DNA from 2 places in the Streptomyces sp. NPDC048171 genome. Region 1 is predicted to be linked to the other one. Evidence: riboswitches for the same ligand, from Rfam matches in the RefSeq annotation. Region 1 holds a riboswitch; the other holds the start of a gene.
What was found. A riboswitch is a leader RNA that binds a small molecule or an ion and turns the genes downstream of it on or off. The one in region 1 is predicted to bind cobalamin.
Positions count from the first base shown of each region.

Region 2: another riboswitch for cobalamin. It lies ahead of ACGF3J_RS28705 (cobalamin biosynthesis protein); the one in region 1 lies ahead of ACGF3J_RS30970 (ABC transporter substrate-binding protein).

Region 1 covers NZ_JBIDAU010000012.1:130,994-138,407, forward strand. Annotated here, with positions in the region: gene sigK (ECF RNA polymerase sigma factor SigK) at 1-311, opposite strand, end outside; gene ACGF3J_RS30950 (AAA family ATPase) at 501-2,516, opposite strand; gene ACGF3J_RS30955 (DUF4190 domain-containing protein) at 2,704-3,117, shown strand; gene ACGF3J_RS30960 (ABC transporter ATP-binding protein) at 3,148-3,960, opposite strand; gene ACGF3J_RS30965 (iron ABC transporter permease) at 3,957-5,066, opposite strand; gene ACGF3J_RS30970 (ABC transporter substrate-binding protein) at 5,063-6,088, opposite strand; cobalamin riboswitch at 6,126-6,306, opposite strand; cobalamin riboswitch at 6,431-6,554, shown strand; gene ACGF3J_RS30975 ((2Fe-2S) ferredoxin domain-containing protein) at 6,617-7,012, shown strand; gene ACGF3J_RS30980 ((2Fe-2S)-binding protein) at 7,037-7,414, shown strand, end outside.
Region 2 covers NZ_JBIDAU010000010.1:349,156-356,569, forward strand. Annotated here, with positions in the region: gene ACGF3J_RS28685 (cobyrinate a,c-diamide synthase) at 1-50, opposite strand, end outside; gene cobO (cob(I)yrinic acid a,c-diamide adenosyltransferase) at 44-643, opposite strand; gene ACGF3J_RS28695 (putative cobaltochelatase) at 643-2,679, opposite strand; gene ACGF3J_RS28700 (cobyric acid synthase) at 2,747-4,255, opposite strand; gene ACGF3J_RS28705 (cobalamin biosynthesis protein) at 4,252-5,217, opposite strand; cobalamin riboswitch at 5,317-5,458, opposite strand; gene ACGF3J_RS28710 (hypothetical protein) at 5,594-5,815, opposite strand; gene ACGF3J_RS28715 (inorganic phosphate transporter) at 5,850-7,079, opposite strand; gene ACGF3J_RS28720 (class II aldolase/adducin family protein) at 7,304-7,414, shown strand, end outside.

The DNA of each region.
Region 1 (7,414 bases):
GAGACCACGGACCGCACCCGGTCCACGGCCCGCCGGTGCGCGACGGTCAGCACCCAGTTCCGGGCGGCGCCCCGTTCCGGGCGGAAGCGGTCGGCGGTACGCCACACCTCCACCATCACGTCCTGGGTCACCTCCTCCGCCTGCGCCTCGTCTCTCAGAACCCGGAAGACCAGTCCCATCACCGACGGCGCCAGTGCGTCGTAGACCCCGGCGAACGCCTGTTCGTCGCCGGCGGCGGCACGGGTGAGCAGCTCGTCCACCCGGCTCTCGCCGGATGACCGTCCCGCGCCCGTTCCGGCTCCGTCGTCCATTCCCGCTCCTCCGTGCTCTGCTCGACACTGGGGCATCCCAGTGGGGAGCGCACGTGGTCGGGAGCCGTCCGCCTGACGCGTTCACCTCCTGGCCGGACGACGGGAGGCGTGGGGGGCCGCACGGCCCTCACCCATGGTTCGTAGCCGCCGCCCCCTCGGATGCCGGTCGACCGCACGGACCGGCCGCGGTCACCCCCGGGAGGACGACCCCAGCAGTTCGGCCAGCACCTCCTGCGGTTCGCGGCCCATGCTGCGCAGCATCACGGTCTGGTACCCCTCGTCGCCGAGCACCGAGCGGACCGTGCTCTCGTAGTGGTCGCGCACCGGGCCCAGTTCCGGCGTGCCGCGCTGGGGGTGCCCGACCGAACTCCAGAGGGTCTCGCCGACCGCGTAGGCCCGCGCCGCGGGCTCGGCGGAGCCGGCGGCCGCGAGTGCCGCCGCCAGCACGTCCAGGCCCAGTGCCAGCCCGAAGCCGTCACCGATACGCCGCTTGCCGTCCAGCATCGAACGGGCGTACGTGACCGCCTGCGGCGCACGGTCCTGGAAGAGCGAGATGAGGGCCAGCTGGTAGTCGGTGTAGGCGCGGGTCCACCACTCCCCGAGCGCGACGCAGTGCGCGCGCAGGGACTCGGCCTCCTCCCGCGCCCGGTCCAGGAAGCCCTGGCCGGTGAGGGCGAAGACCCGGACCAGGCGGCACATCATCGCGCCCGGGGTGGTGGCCCCCGCCGACCGCGTCAGCGCCAGGTCCGCCGTGTGCCCGGCAGTCATGGGGCGCCCCGTGAGCAGATGGATGAGGCCCACCAGGTACGCCGCCCGCAGTCGGCCGTCCACGTCCTCCACCTGCTCGGCCTCCCGGCCGCAGGCTTCCGCCAGGTCGACGGCGGCCCGGATGTCCCCGCGCAGGACCTGGGCGACACCGAGCGCCCACAGCGCCCGGGCCCGCGCCGGGCCGGGCGCCCCGGGCAGGGCGAGGGCGTCCTCCAGATAGCCGGCGGCCTCCGGGAGATGGCCGCAGCAGCTCCAGAAGAACCCGAGCAGGCCGGTCAGCTCGACGGCCGCGCGGGAGCGGGTGGTGAGGCAGTGGTCGAGCGCGGCACACAGATCGGCGTGGGCGTCCTCCGTCCACCGGTACCAGCGGGTCTGGTCCGGGCCCAGCCAGCCCGCGTCGGCGAGGCGCGCCTGCTCCAGGAAGAACCGGGCGTGCCGCTCGGACACCTCCCGCGTCTCCCCCAGTTCGTCGAGCCACATCCGCCCGTACTCGCGGACCGTGTCGAGCATGCGGTGCCGGCCGCCTCGCACGGCCACGACCGACCTGCGCTCCAGGCCCTGGAGTGCCGACGCCAGCAGCGGTGGGGTGAGCGGCCCGCCGCCGCAGACGGCGAGCACGGTGTCGCCGTCGACCGGGCCGCGGAAGACCGACAGCCGCGCCCACAGCAGGCGCTCCGTCGGGGTGCACAGCTCGTGGCTCCAGCCCACGGTGGTGCGCACCGCGCGGTGCCGGGGCGGTCCGGCACTCCGGTCCGCGGCGATGTCCAGGCGGGAGAGCAGCGCCTCCTCGACCTGTTCGATGTTCTGGCCGGCCAGCTGGCCCGCCACCAGCTCCACGGCGAGCGGGATGCCCTGCAGCCACTGGCACAGGCGGCCCGCGGCGAGCAGATCCGTCGTTCCGTCCAGGGCGACGCCGAGCGCGGCGGCGCGGTCGTACAGGAGTCGCACCGCGTCCGTCTCGGCGGGGAGCGGGTCGACCTCCATGACCCGTTCACCGGTCAGCCCGAGCGGCTCCCGGCTGGTCGCCAGCACCGTCAGCCCCGGACTGGCCCGCAGCAGCCGGTCGACCAGGTCGCGGCAGCCGCCCGTGACGTGCTCACAGGAGTCCAGCACCAGGAGGCGTTGCTGGTCGGCCAGCCATCGGCCCAGCGCGTCGACCGGGTCGATCGCCGTGTGGTCGGAGAAGTCGAGCGCGTCCGCGACGGTCGCGGTGAGCAACCGGTCGTCGGGCAGCGGCCAGAGGTCGGCCCACGCGACCGCCCGGCCGCCCGCGTCGTGCACGCGGTCCGCGGCCTGGAGGGCGAGCCGGCTCTTGCCGACCCCGCCCACCCCCGTGAGGGTCACCAGGCGCGGCTCACGCAACGCCTCTTCCAGGCGGTCCAGTTCGTTCGCGCGGCCGACGAAACCGGTCGGTATCTCAGGGAGATTGCTCAGCACGTACCCAGTCTGGCGTGCCGGCCCGCTTTGGAGGAGGGCCTTCGGCCATGGACCACCGGCCGCACACGGCGGAGTCACCCGACCGTGTGACGCCCCAAACCGGGCTCGAAGGCATCCGCCACCGACATCGGGGCATCCGGCACGTACGGCAACTCCACCGGACGGAAACAGAGATGAGAGTGACGACGTGTCGTTTCCCGAACACCCCGCATCTTCCGGCGACGCCCACCAGACGCACCACGACGCCGGCATGAGACGCTCCAACGGCATGGCGGTCGCCGCCCTCGTCCTCGGCATCCTGGCCGTCCTGCTCTTCTGGACCGTCATCGGCGGGGCACTGCTCGGTCTGCTGGCCCTGATCTTCGGCATCATCGGCGCACGCAGGGCACGCGGCGGACGGGCGCCGCGCCGTGGGATGTCCATCGTCGGCGCCGTACTCGGCGCGCTCGGTCTGATCGCCTCCGTGGTGATCATCGCGATCGGTGCGTCCATCCTCAACTCGGACGAGTTCAAGGACTTCGACGACTGCGTCCAGCACGCCGATTCGCAGAGCGAACGGGACGCCTGCGCCGACGACTTCGAGCAGGACGTGAACAACTGACGCGGCCCGCCCGCGACGCGGCCCACCGCGTCAGCGCGGCCGCTCCGTCAGGAGGTCGCCCGGACGCTCGCCGGGCACGAACGTCACCTGGGGCGCGCCCGTACGCGGATGCACGCTCACCTCGCCCACGACCCCGTACACGTCGGCGAGCAGCGACGGCGTGAGCACCTCGGCCGGCGGGCCCGAGGCCACGACCTCCCCCTCGCGCAGGACATGGAGGCGGTCGCAGTAGTACGCGGCCAGGTTGAGGTCGTGCAGTGCGACCAGCACGGTCGCCGGCAGCCGCCGCAGCACGCCGAGGACGTCCAGTTGATGGCGGATGTCGAGGTGGTTGGTCGGCTCGTCGAGGACCAGCAGGGCAGGTCGCTGGGCGAGGGCGCGGGCGATGAGGACCCGCTGGCGCTCGCCGCCGGAGAGCCGGTCGAAGGGGCGCTCGGCCAGCCGGCCGGCGTCCACCGCGGCGAGGGCGTCGTCGATGATGGCGGCGTCCTCCGCCGTGTCGCCGGCCAGCATCCGCTTGTGCGGCGTGCGGCCCATGGCCACGACCTCCCGGACGGCGAGGTCGAAGTCCGCGGCCGAGTCCTGCACCACGGCCGCCACGGTGCGCGCGAGACGCCGCGCGGGCATCGACCAGGTGTCGGCGCCGTCGACGCGGACGGTGCCGGTGTCCGGGCGCAGGACGCGGTAGACGGCCCTCAGCAGGCTGGACTTGCCGCTGCCGTTGGGACCGACCAGACCGATCACCTCGCCCGCCGAGGCGGTCAGCGAGACGTCGCGCACCAGGTGGCGGGCTCCGGCGGTGAGGGTGACGCCCTCGACGGACAGGTCGGTCGCGGCGCTCATGCCCCTCCTCGGTCGGTGCCGCGCCGGGCGTCCCGGCGCATCAGCCACAGGAAGAACGGCCCGCCGCACAGCGCGGTGAGCACGCCGACCGGGATCTCCATGGGCGCGGCGACGGTGCGTGCGGCGATGTCGGCCCAGATCAGGAAGACCGCTCCGGCGAGCGCAGCCGTGGGCAGCACCCTGCGGTGGTCGCCGCCGACGAACAGGCGTACCACGTGCGGGAGGATCAGGCCGACGAAGCCGATCGGGCCGGACGCCGCGACGAGTACGCCGGTGACCAGGGACAGCAGCACGAACATGCGGGCCCTGAAGCGGGCGACGTCCAGGCCCATCGTCGTCGCCGCCTCCTCACCGGCCAGCAGCAGGTTGAGGTTGCGGGCCTGCACCAGGAGCACGCCGATGCCCAGCAGCACCGCCAGCCCCGGCAGCCACAAGGTCTGCCAGTTGACGCCGCCGAGACCGCCCAGGGTCCAGGCGAGCACCGCCCGGGCCTCGTTGCCGCGGTCGGTGGTGAGCAGCAGCAGGTCGAGGACGGCCGTGAGCATCGCCGCGATCGCCACCCCGGACAGGACCAGGCGCGTCGAGGTGATGCGCCCGCCGGTGCGGGCGGTGGCGTACACGATCGCCAGTGCGCCGAGGGCGCCGGCGAACGCGGCGGCGGACAGCGACAGGGGACCGAGGAAGCCGACGCCGAAGACGATGACCGAGACCGCGCCGAGGGAGGCGCCGGAGGAGACGCCGAGCAGGTACGGCTCGGCGAGCGGGTTGCGGACCAGCGCCTGAAGGGCGGTGCCGACCACCGCGAGACCCGCACCGGTCACCGCTCCCAGCAGGACGCGCGGGGCCCGTACGTCGAGGACGATGGTCTCCCGCGCGCGGGACCAGTCGGGGTGGGTGAAGTCGGCGCCCAGGGCGTGCGTCACGATTCCCCAGACCTGGCCGGGCGGCACCTGGACCGAGCCGATGGCCAGTCCGGCCGTCACGGAGGCCACCAGCAGGGCCGCCAGCGCGAGCGACGTCCCCGCCATCGTCGTACGCCCCGCCCGGCGCGACCGGGCGGCCGTCGGGTCCGGTTCGGCTACCGCCTTGGTGGCGGTGCCCGTCACCGGAAGCTCTCGGGGTGCAGTCCGCGGGCGAGGTCCCCGACCGCGTACGCCGACCGGATGCCGACCAGGGTCGCGGTCAGCGGCAGGACGACGAACCGCTTGTTCTTGACGGCGGGGACGTCGGCGAGGGCCGGCTGGGAGAGCAGGAACTTCTTCTTCTGCTCGACGCTGCCGGCTCCGGCGTAGTCGTAGATCGCGATGACCTCGGGCCTGCGCTCGACGACCTGTTCCCAGGAGACGTCGCCGAACACCTCGTCGAGGTCGCCGAAGACGTTCTTGCCGCCGGCCAGCCGGATCAGGTCGGTGCCCAGGCCCTTGCCGCCCGCGGTGAAGGCGCTCTTGTCGCCGCTGTCGTAGACGAAGACCGGCACCTCCGGCTCGCCCTTCACGGCGGCGGACGCCCTGGCGACACGGCTCTGCAGGTCGGCGATCAGCTTGTCGGCCCGGTCGGGGACGCCGAAGACGCTCGCCACCGTACGGATCTCGGCGTAGGTGTCCTTCATCGTCACCCGCTTCTCGCCGCAGTACTCGCGGTTGAGGTAGGTGTCGATGCCCGCGTCGGCGAACGCCTTGCGGGAGCGGCCCTCGTTCTCGGCGAAGGCACTGCCGTAGCCGCCGTAGACGAGGTCGGGCTCGGTGTCCAGGATCTTCTCGAACGACGGTTCCCGCTCGGCGAGTTCGGGTATCGCCTCGTAGTCCTTCCGCAACTCCGGCAGGACGGCCGAGTCGGGGAAGGCGGTGCCGACCATGCGGTCCTTCAGACCGAGCGCGAGCATCAGCTCCGCGGGGTGCTGATGGATGGTGACCACCCGGGACGGCGGCTTGTCGTACGTCGTCCTCACACCGCAGTTGTCGACGGTGACGGGGAATCCCGCGGGGGACGACGCCGATGCGGATCCGTCCTGGCCGGAGTCGTCGGCGCCGCCGGACGAGCCGCACCCGGCGGTCACCAGGGCCGCCGACAGGGCGAGCGCCGCGGCCGTGGCGCGCAGGCTCCGGCGGCGTCGGGCAGGGGAGAACAGGGCTGACACGTAAGCCTCCTGGGGAGTCCGCGCTCCTCGGATCGGGCCCGCGACAGGCCAGTGTCCTGACTCCCGGGCCGACGGCCCCCGGCTGCCCGCCCGGTGGGCGCGGGGGCAGGTCGAGGGCGTGATGCCCGGTCACAGTGGCGGGACCGTGCCGGATTCGCACCGGCTTCCTGTCTCCCGTCGCGGCTATGACCTGGCGATATTACGTTCCTTTGGACCGGGCGCAAAGCGCGGGTGCTCAGCGGGCACGCGGTGCCCGTGCACGGCGAGGGGCCCCGCTGACAGCCGCGGGGCCGGGATGCGAGGATGCCCGGAGCAATTGGGCGACGGCGGCCCGAGGAAGCCGGTGCGAATCCGGCGCGGTCCCGCCACTGTGATCGGCGAGCGAGCCCCCACACGACCACTGCCCGCACGGGTGGGAAGGGGTGGGGCGAGCGACGACCCGAGAGCCAGGAGACTCACGCGGTCGCCTCCTCGACGGACCACCGGGGCGGATCTCCCCGGGGAGAGGGACGATGCCGTATGCCCGCCCACGCCGGCCCGAACGAAGCGACGCCCGGCGCACCTACGGACCCGACGCCCTCACGCGTCGTCGTCTGCCGGGACTGCTGCTGCGGCACCCCGAAGATCATCGGCGTCGACCACGCGGCGCAGACGGCGCGGCTGCGGGCCCGGGTGCCCGTGCGGGTGTCGGACTGCCTCGACGTGTGCGAACAGGCCAACGTGATCGTCGTCCAGCCCTCCGCGGCGGGCCGCGCCGCCGGCGCCCGTCCGGTCTGGCTCGGACTGGTCAACGACCCCGACGCCACCGAGGACATCGCCGACTGGGTCCGCGCCGGCGGTCCCGGCGTCGCACCGCGGCCCGACATCCTCGACCTGTACGCCATCACGCCCCCGCGACGGGGCCCGTCCGCCTGACTCGGCGCTCACGAGGAGATACCGGTGTCCGGAAAGGTTCAGGCGCCGCCCGCCGACGTCACCGCCGCCCTGCACGACGTGGCCGCCCTCGGGGGCTTCTTCGTCCTGCGCGTCGGGGGTGCGGATGCGGGCTGGCATCCGGTCGGCCACTCCTACGCGCGGGGTTTCACCGACCTCGCCGAGGCCGTCGCGCACCGCCACCGCGCGCCCGAAGCGCGGATCGGCGTGTCCATCGCCCACCTGGGTCACGCGGCACGCCTCTGGTCGCCCGCCCTGGCCTGCGCACTCCTGCACGGCATCGTCCTCGACCTGAGCCGGCTGGAGCGGGCCGACGACGGCCCGGCCCTGCGCATGCCCCACCCCGCCGGCCTGCGCGGCGGGACGGCACGGCCGTCTCCCGCC
Region 2 (7,414 bases), on a different contig from region 1:
GCGGCCACGACCAGCCTGGGGACGGAGGCCGGGGCGGCGGCAGTCACCACTCGATGCCCCTCTGCCCCTTCTGACCGGTGTCCATCGGGTGCTTCACCTTGGACATGTCGGTGACCAGGTCCGCGAAGTCCACCAGCTGCTGCGGCGCGTTCCGCCCGGTGATGACGACGTGCTGGGTGCCCGGCCGGTCGCGCAGCACGGACACGACCTCGTCGGTGTCGATCCACCCCCAGTGCAGCGGGTAGGCGAACTCGTCCAGCACGTACAGCTTGTACGTCTCGGCGGCGAGGTCGCGCTTGACCTGCTCCCAGCCCTCCCGGGCCTTCTCCTCGTTGTCCTGCTGCTGGTCGCGCTGGACCCAGGACCACCCCTCGCCCATCTTGTGCCAGTCGACGGTGCCGCCCTCACCGGATGCGCCGAGCACCCGCAGGGCGTTCTCCTCGCCGACCTTCCACTTGGCCGACTTGACGAACTGGAACACCCCGACGGGCCATCCCTGGTTCCAGGCGCGCAGCGCCAGCCCGAAGGCGGCGGTGGACTTGCCCTTCCCGATCCCCGTGTGCACGAAGACCAGCGGCCGGTTGCGCCGCTGTCGGGTCGTCAGTCCGTCGTCCGGTACGACACTCGGCTGTCCCTTGGGCACTACGCGGCCCTCCTTGTTCCGGTATCCCGCACATCCTTGACCAGCCCCGCGATCGAGTCCGCCCGCAACTCGTCGAGGGTCACCGCCGTACCGCCCAGCTCACCCGCGAGCTGCCCGGCGAGCCCCAGCCGGATCGGCCCCGACTCGCAGTCCACGACCACCGAGGCGGTGCCCTCGGCCGCGAACAGCCGCGCCGCGCGTCCCGCCAGCGCCACCGGCTCCACACCCCCGGTGGCCCGCCCGTCCGTCACCACCACGACCAGCGCCCGGCGTGCCGGGTCCCGCAGCCGCTCCACCCGCAGCACCTCGTGCGCCTTGAGCAGCCCGGCCGCGAGCGGCGTGCGCCCGCCGGTCGGCAGCGACTCCAGCCGGGCCGCCGCCGCGTCCACCGACGACGTCGGCGGCAGCGCCACGTCGGCGGCCGAACCCCGGAAGGTCACCAGACCCACCTTGTCCCGCCGCTGATAGGCGTCCAGCAGCAGCGACAGCACGGCGCCCTTCACGGCGCTCATCCGCTGCCGCGCCGCCATCGACCCGGAGGCGTCCACGACGAACAGCACGAGGTTGCCCTCACGCCCCTCGCGGGTGGCCTGCCGCAGATCGTCCCGGCGTACCACCAGACCGCGCCCCGCCCGGCCGCGCTCCCGCTGGTGCGGAGCCGCCGCCTGAACGGTCGCCGCCAGGTGCAGCTTGGTCAGCGCGCCCCGCGGCCTTCGGGCGCCGGTGGTCCGCCCGTGCTCGGTCCGGGCCCGGGAGCGCCGCCCGGCGGCCCCCTCGCCGAGTCCGGGCACACTCAGCACCTTCGTCCGGAACGGCTCGGCGGCCCGTACGGCGGACCGCTCGCCGGCGCCGCCCCCGGCGGGTGCCGGCGCCGGTTCGTCACCGGTACCGGCCTCGGGCGGGACGCCCGCGTCGTCCGCACCGGGCTGCGGCCCCTCCTCGGGCGGTCGTCCACCGCCGCCACCGGGACCCTCGGGCCCGGGGTCGGGGTCCGGGTCAGGATCGGGGTCGTCGTCTCCCTGGTCGCCGAACTCCTCCAGCGTCTCGTCGAGTTTGTCCTCGTCGAGGCCGGGCGCGTCGAAGGGGTTGCGCCGCCGCCGGTGCGGCAGCGCAAGGAGCGCCGCCTGACGGACGTCCTCCGCCAGGACGTCGGTCCGCCCGGCCCAGGCCGCCAGCGCGGTCGCGGTCCGGGCCATCACGATGTCGGCCCGCATGCCGTCCACCTCGAAGGCGGCGCAGGTCGCCGCGATCTGCCGCAGCGCCGCGTCGCCGAGCGTCACCGACTGCAAAAGCTCCCGGGCCGCCACGATCCGCGCCCGTACGGCGGCCTCCTCGTCCGCCCAGCGGGCCACGAAACCGGCCGGGTCGTCGTCGTGCGCGAGCCGGCGCCGTACGACCTCCACCCGCTGGTCGGGTTCGCGCGAGGCGGAGACCTCCACCGTCAGCCCGAACCGGTCCAGCAACTGCGGGCGCAGCTCGCCCTCTTCGGGGTTCATGGTGCCGACCAGCAGGAACTTCGAGGCGTGCCGCACCGACACGCCCTCGCGCTCGACGTACGAGGCGCCCATCGCGGCGGCGTCGAGGAGCAGGTCCACCAGGTGGTCGTGGAGGAGGTTGACCTCGTCCACGTACAGGATCCCGCGGTGCGCGTCGGCCAGCAGGCCGGGCTCGAAGGCCTTCACGCCCTCCGCGAGCGCCCGCTCGATGTCGAGGGCCCCGACGAGCCGGTCCTCGGAGGCGCCGACGGGGAGTTCGACCATCCGCGAGGGACGCTCGGTGGCCGTCCCGGGCTCGTGCGGACCGTCGGGGCAGCCGGGGTCGGGCGACTCCGGGGAGCAGGAGAAGCGGCAGCCCGGGACCACCGCCACGGCCGGCAGCAGCGCCGACAGCGCGCGGACCGCCGTCGACTTGGCGGTGCCCTTCTCTCCGCGCACCAGCACACCGCCGACCGCCGGGGAGACGGCGTTCAGCAGCAGCGCGAGGCGCAGGTCGTCCTGGCCGACGACGGCCGTGAACGGGAACGGGGTACTGGTCACTGGTGGTCGTCCTCCACGTCGCGTGCGTCACGCTGGTCGGGTACGTCGCGTTCGGGTCGCTGCGGGCTCATGCGGGCGCCCCCGGTGGCACGAAGGGCAGCCCGGGCGGCGCGCCGGACTCGATGAGCCGCCACAGCGCGTCGGTGTCCGCGTGCTGTTCGATCAGGTCGCCGAGCCGGTCGAGCTGTTCCTCGCGCAGCGCGGCGAACGAGGTGTCGGGGGCCGGCACGAACCGGCGGCCCGCGGCGGCGGCCACCTCGCGCAGGAACGCCCTTCGGAAGCCGTCTGACTCGAGCGAGCCGTGCCAGTGCGTGCCCCAGGTCTGGCCGACCCGGCAGCCGTCCAGGAAGGGGGCACCGCCCAGGACCTCGGCGACGCCGTGGTGGATCTCGTACCCCTCGACGCGCTCGCCGAGGGCCTCGCCCACCGGGCGCGTCAGGGTCTTCTCGCGGGCGAACCGCACCCGCACGGGCAGCAGTCCGAGCCCGTCGACGTGTCCGGCGCGCGACTCGACGTCGTCCTCGATGTGCTCGCCGAGGAGCTGGAACCCGCCGCACACGCCGAGCACGGGCCGGCCCTCGGCCACCCGGCGCGCGAGGCCCTCCGCCAGCCCCCGCTCACGCAGCCACTCCAGCGCCCGGACCGTCCCGCGGGTCCCCGGCACGATCACCAGGTCGGCGTCGGCCAGTTCCTCGGGCCGGTCCACGAACCGCACCACCACGCCCGGTTCGGCGGCCAGCGCGTCCACGTCCGTGAAGTTGGACATCAGCGGGACCGCGCAGACGGCGACCCGGAGCACGTCCTCGCCGACCGGCGGCGCGACCACGGACTCGCGCACCGTGCCGCGCAGCGAGACCCGCAGCCCGTCCTCCTCGTCGATGCCGAGCCCGTGCCGGAAGGGCAGCACCCCGTACGTCCGCCGCCCGGTCAGCCCGTGCAGCATGTCGAGGCCGGGTTCGAGGAGCGACACGTCGCCGCGGAACTTGTTGACGAGGAACCCGGCGACCAGCGCCTGGTCCTCGGGCGAGAGCAGCGCCACCGTGCCGAAGAAGGAGGCGAACACGCCCCCGCGGTCGATGTCGCCGACGATCAGCACGGGCAGCCCGGCGCCCCGCGCGATCCCCATGTTCACGATGTCGGTGCGGCGCAGGTTGATCTCGGCCGGGCTGCCCGCGCCCTCGCAGATCACCGCGTCGTAGGCGCCGCGCAGTTCGGCCAGCGAGTCGAGCACCGTGCCGAGCAGCCGCTCCTGCCGCCCGCCGTGGTAGCCGCGGGCGCTCATCTCGCCGACGGGCCTGCCGAGCAGCACCACCTGGCTGCTGCGCTCACCGCCGGGCTTGAGCAGCACCGGGTTCATCAGCGCGGTCGGCTCCACCCGGCAGGCCTGGGCCTGCATGGCCTGCGCCCGCCCGATCTCCGCGCCCTCGCGCGTCACGAAGGAGTTGAGCGACATGTTCTGCGCCTTGAAGGGCGCCACCTTCACGCCCTGGCGCACCAGCCAGCGGCAGATCCCGGCCGTGACGACGCTCTTGCCGGCGTCGGAGGTGGTGCCGGCGACGAGGAGTCCACCGTTCATGACGTACGTCCCTTCCTGACGGCCCCGCGCACCAGCAGCCGCGCGCCCGCGCACACGACGAGCGCCAGCCGACCCACGCGCCGGGAGAGCCGTGCGGCCCGTTCGATGTCGCCGGAACCGGCCCGGACGTCGCGCCCCGCCGCCCCGTTGAGCACGGGCCGGTGCTCGACCCGCCCGCCGTAGGAGAGCGTCCCGCCGAGCCGCACCCCGAGGGCGCCCGCGAAAGACGCCTCCACGGGACCGGCGTTGGGGCTCGGGTGCCGTCCGGCGTCCGCGCGCCAGGCCCGTACGGCGCCCCGCGGATCGCCGCCGGCCACGGTGGTCAGCAGGGCGGTCAGCCGGGCGCCCGGCCAGCCCGCGAGGTCGTCGAGGCGGGCCGAGGCCCAGCCGTACCGCCGGTAGCGGGGCGACTTGTGGCCGACCATGGCGTCCAGGGTGTTCACCGCCCGGAAGCCGAGCAGTCCCGGCACTCCGCCGACGGCACCCCACACCAGGGCACCCACCACCGCGTCCGAGGTGTTCTCGGCGACCGACTCCACGACCGCCCGCGCGATCCCGTCGGCGTCCAGCGACTGCGGGTCCCGCCCGCACAGGTGCGGCAGCCGCGCCCGGGCCGCGTCGACGTCCCCGGCCTCCAGCGCCCGGCCGACGGCCAGGGCCTCGCGCGAGAGCGACGTACCGCCGACCACGGCCCAGGTGGCCGCGCCGGTCAGCGCGACCGAGGCGGCGGGGGAGCGGCGTACGGCGTGCGCGGCGGCCGCGCCGAGGGCGGTGGCGCCTCCGGCGCACACGAGGGTGTGCAGCGCGCCCCAGCCCCGGTGGTCACGCCACAGCACCCGTTCCACGGCACCGGCGGCGCGGCCGAACGCGGCGACCGGATGCCCGCGGCGGGGGTCGCCGAGGAGGAGGTCACCGAGCAGGCCGGCGGCGGCGCCGTACGCGAAGACGCGTCCGGCACGCACGGGTTCAGCCGGTCACACGGGCGGGGGAGCACCTGGTACTGAACGTCGATCGGCAGCCGGGCATCGCGTCGCGTCCTCACTCAGGGTGTCCACGCCCTGGTTCGAAGAGTCCGGCGGTGAGAGTTCCTGGCTACCGGGGTCTGCTCCCGGTCACAGTGGCGGGACCGCGCCGGAATCGCACCGGGCTTCCTCTCCTGCCGCCGTAGATGGCCCCGGAAGTCCACCACGGCGCGAGAACACCCGTCAACCTGGCGTTGACCTGCGGCGGGGGAGTGTGCGAAGCCCCACACACGGGTGGTGCGCGCCGGTACACGAAGGGCGGGGCGCGCGACGGTCCGAGTCCGTCCCGCGCCCCGCCCCGGGGGTGTGCGGCGGGTCAGGCGATGATCAGATAGATGCCGTACGCCACCGCCGCCGCGCAGGCCGCGAAGCACGCGTACGCGCCGGTGACCGCGAGGGCTGCGGAGCCGCCCTCGGCGGTGGCCCGCTCCTGGCGGGTGAGTCCGACGATGCCGAGGGTGAACAGGCCCACCAGGGCCACGGTGGCGACGAGGCTGACGCCGAAGACGGAGCCCAGTGCTGCCCAGTCGATGCTCATGGGGGTTCGCTTCCTTCGTACCCGGGACGCGGGCTCAGACGGTGGTGGCGGCCGACGGGGTCTTGGCCTCGGACGGGTCGGCCGGCAGCTCCTCGGTCAGGTGCGCCGGGGGCGGCGAGACGGCGGCCATCGCCGTGGTGACCACACCGGCCGACTCCGACTCGTGGGGGTCGACGACGTTGGTGTGGTCGACGACCTCGCGCCGGGAGATCTTCCAGATGGCGGCGCTGGAGGCGACCAGGAAGACCGCGACGCAGGCCGTGCCCCAGTCGCCCATGCGGCAGACCCACTCGGCGATCGCGGCGACCAGGGCCGCGGCCGGCAGCGTCAGACCCCAGGCGACGAACATCCGGGTGGCCGTGGACCAGCGCACCACGCCGCCCTTGCGGCCGAGACCGGCGCCCATCACCGCACCGGAGACCGAGTGCGTGGTGGAGAGGGAGAAGCCGAGGTGGGAGGAGGCCAGGATGACCGTCGCGGCGCTGGTCTGGGCGGCGAAGCCCTGCTGCGGCTGGAGGTCGGTCAGGCCCTTGCCCATGGTGCGGATGATGCGCCAGCCGCCGAGGTAGGTGCCGAGCGCGATGGCGATGCCCGCGGAGAGGATGACCCACAGGGGCGGGTCGGAGTCGGGGGCGAGCGCGCCGCCGGCGACCAGGGCGAGGGTGATGATGCCCATCGTCTTCTGGGCGTCGTTGGTGCCGTGGGCCAGCGAGACCAGCCCGGCGGAGGCGATCTGCCCGGCGCGGTAGCCCTTGGCGGCGGCCTTGCCGTCGGCCCGGCGGCCGAGCCGGTAGGTCAGCCGCGCGCCCAGCAGCGCCGCGACACCGGCGACGATCGGGGCGGCGATCGCGGGGATCAGCACCTTGGTGACGAGCGCGTCGCCGTTGACGGCGCCGACGCCGGCCGAGGCGACCGCGGCACCGATCAGACCGCCCATCAGGGCGTGCGAGGAACTGGACGGGAGGCCGACCAGCCAGGTCAGCAGGTTCCAGAGGATCGCGCCGACCAGGGCGGCGAAGATGACCTCGGGACGGATGCCGGTCTCGTCGACGAGACCCTTGGAGATCGTGTTGGCGACCTCCACCGAGAGGAAGGCGCCTACAAGGTTGAGGACGGCGGACATCGCCACCGCCACCTTGGGCTTGAGCGCACCGGTCGAAATGGTCGTTGCCATCGCGTTCGCGGTGTCGTGGAAACCGTTCGTGAAATCAAACGCGAGTGCGGTTACCACCACAATCGCGAGGATCAGCGAGAAGCTTTCCATTTACCCAGGCAATCGTTCGAGGTCATTGGCTGGACGAACGTAGGTAACCATGGTGAACGGAAGATGAACTGGGCAGGGCGTCGCGGTGACCGGAAGCGGCGTCGCCGCCTCCCTCTGCGTGGCCGTCCCGGTGCTCTCCGGAGACGCCCCTGGCAGGATCACCGCCAGACCGGCCGACGACGTGCCGGGAGAGGCGCGGGAGCGCTCGTGAGGAGACGGTGACTGTGACGTATTCGCGGGTCGGACGGGCTGCCGGCCCGGACGAGGAGCGGGCCTGGACGGACCTCGTCGCGGCGGCCCGGCGCACGGTCGCGGACGGGCTCGTGGTCGGTACC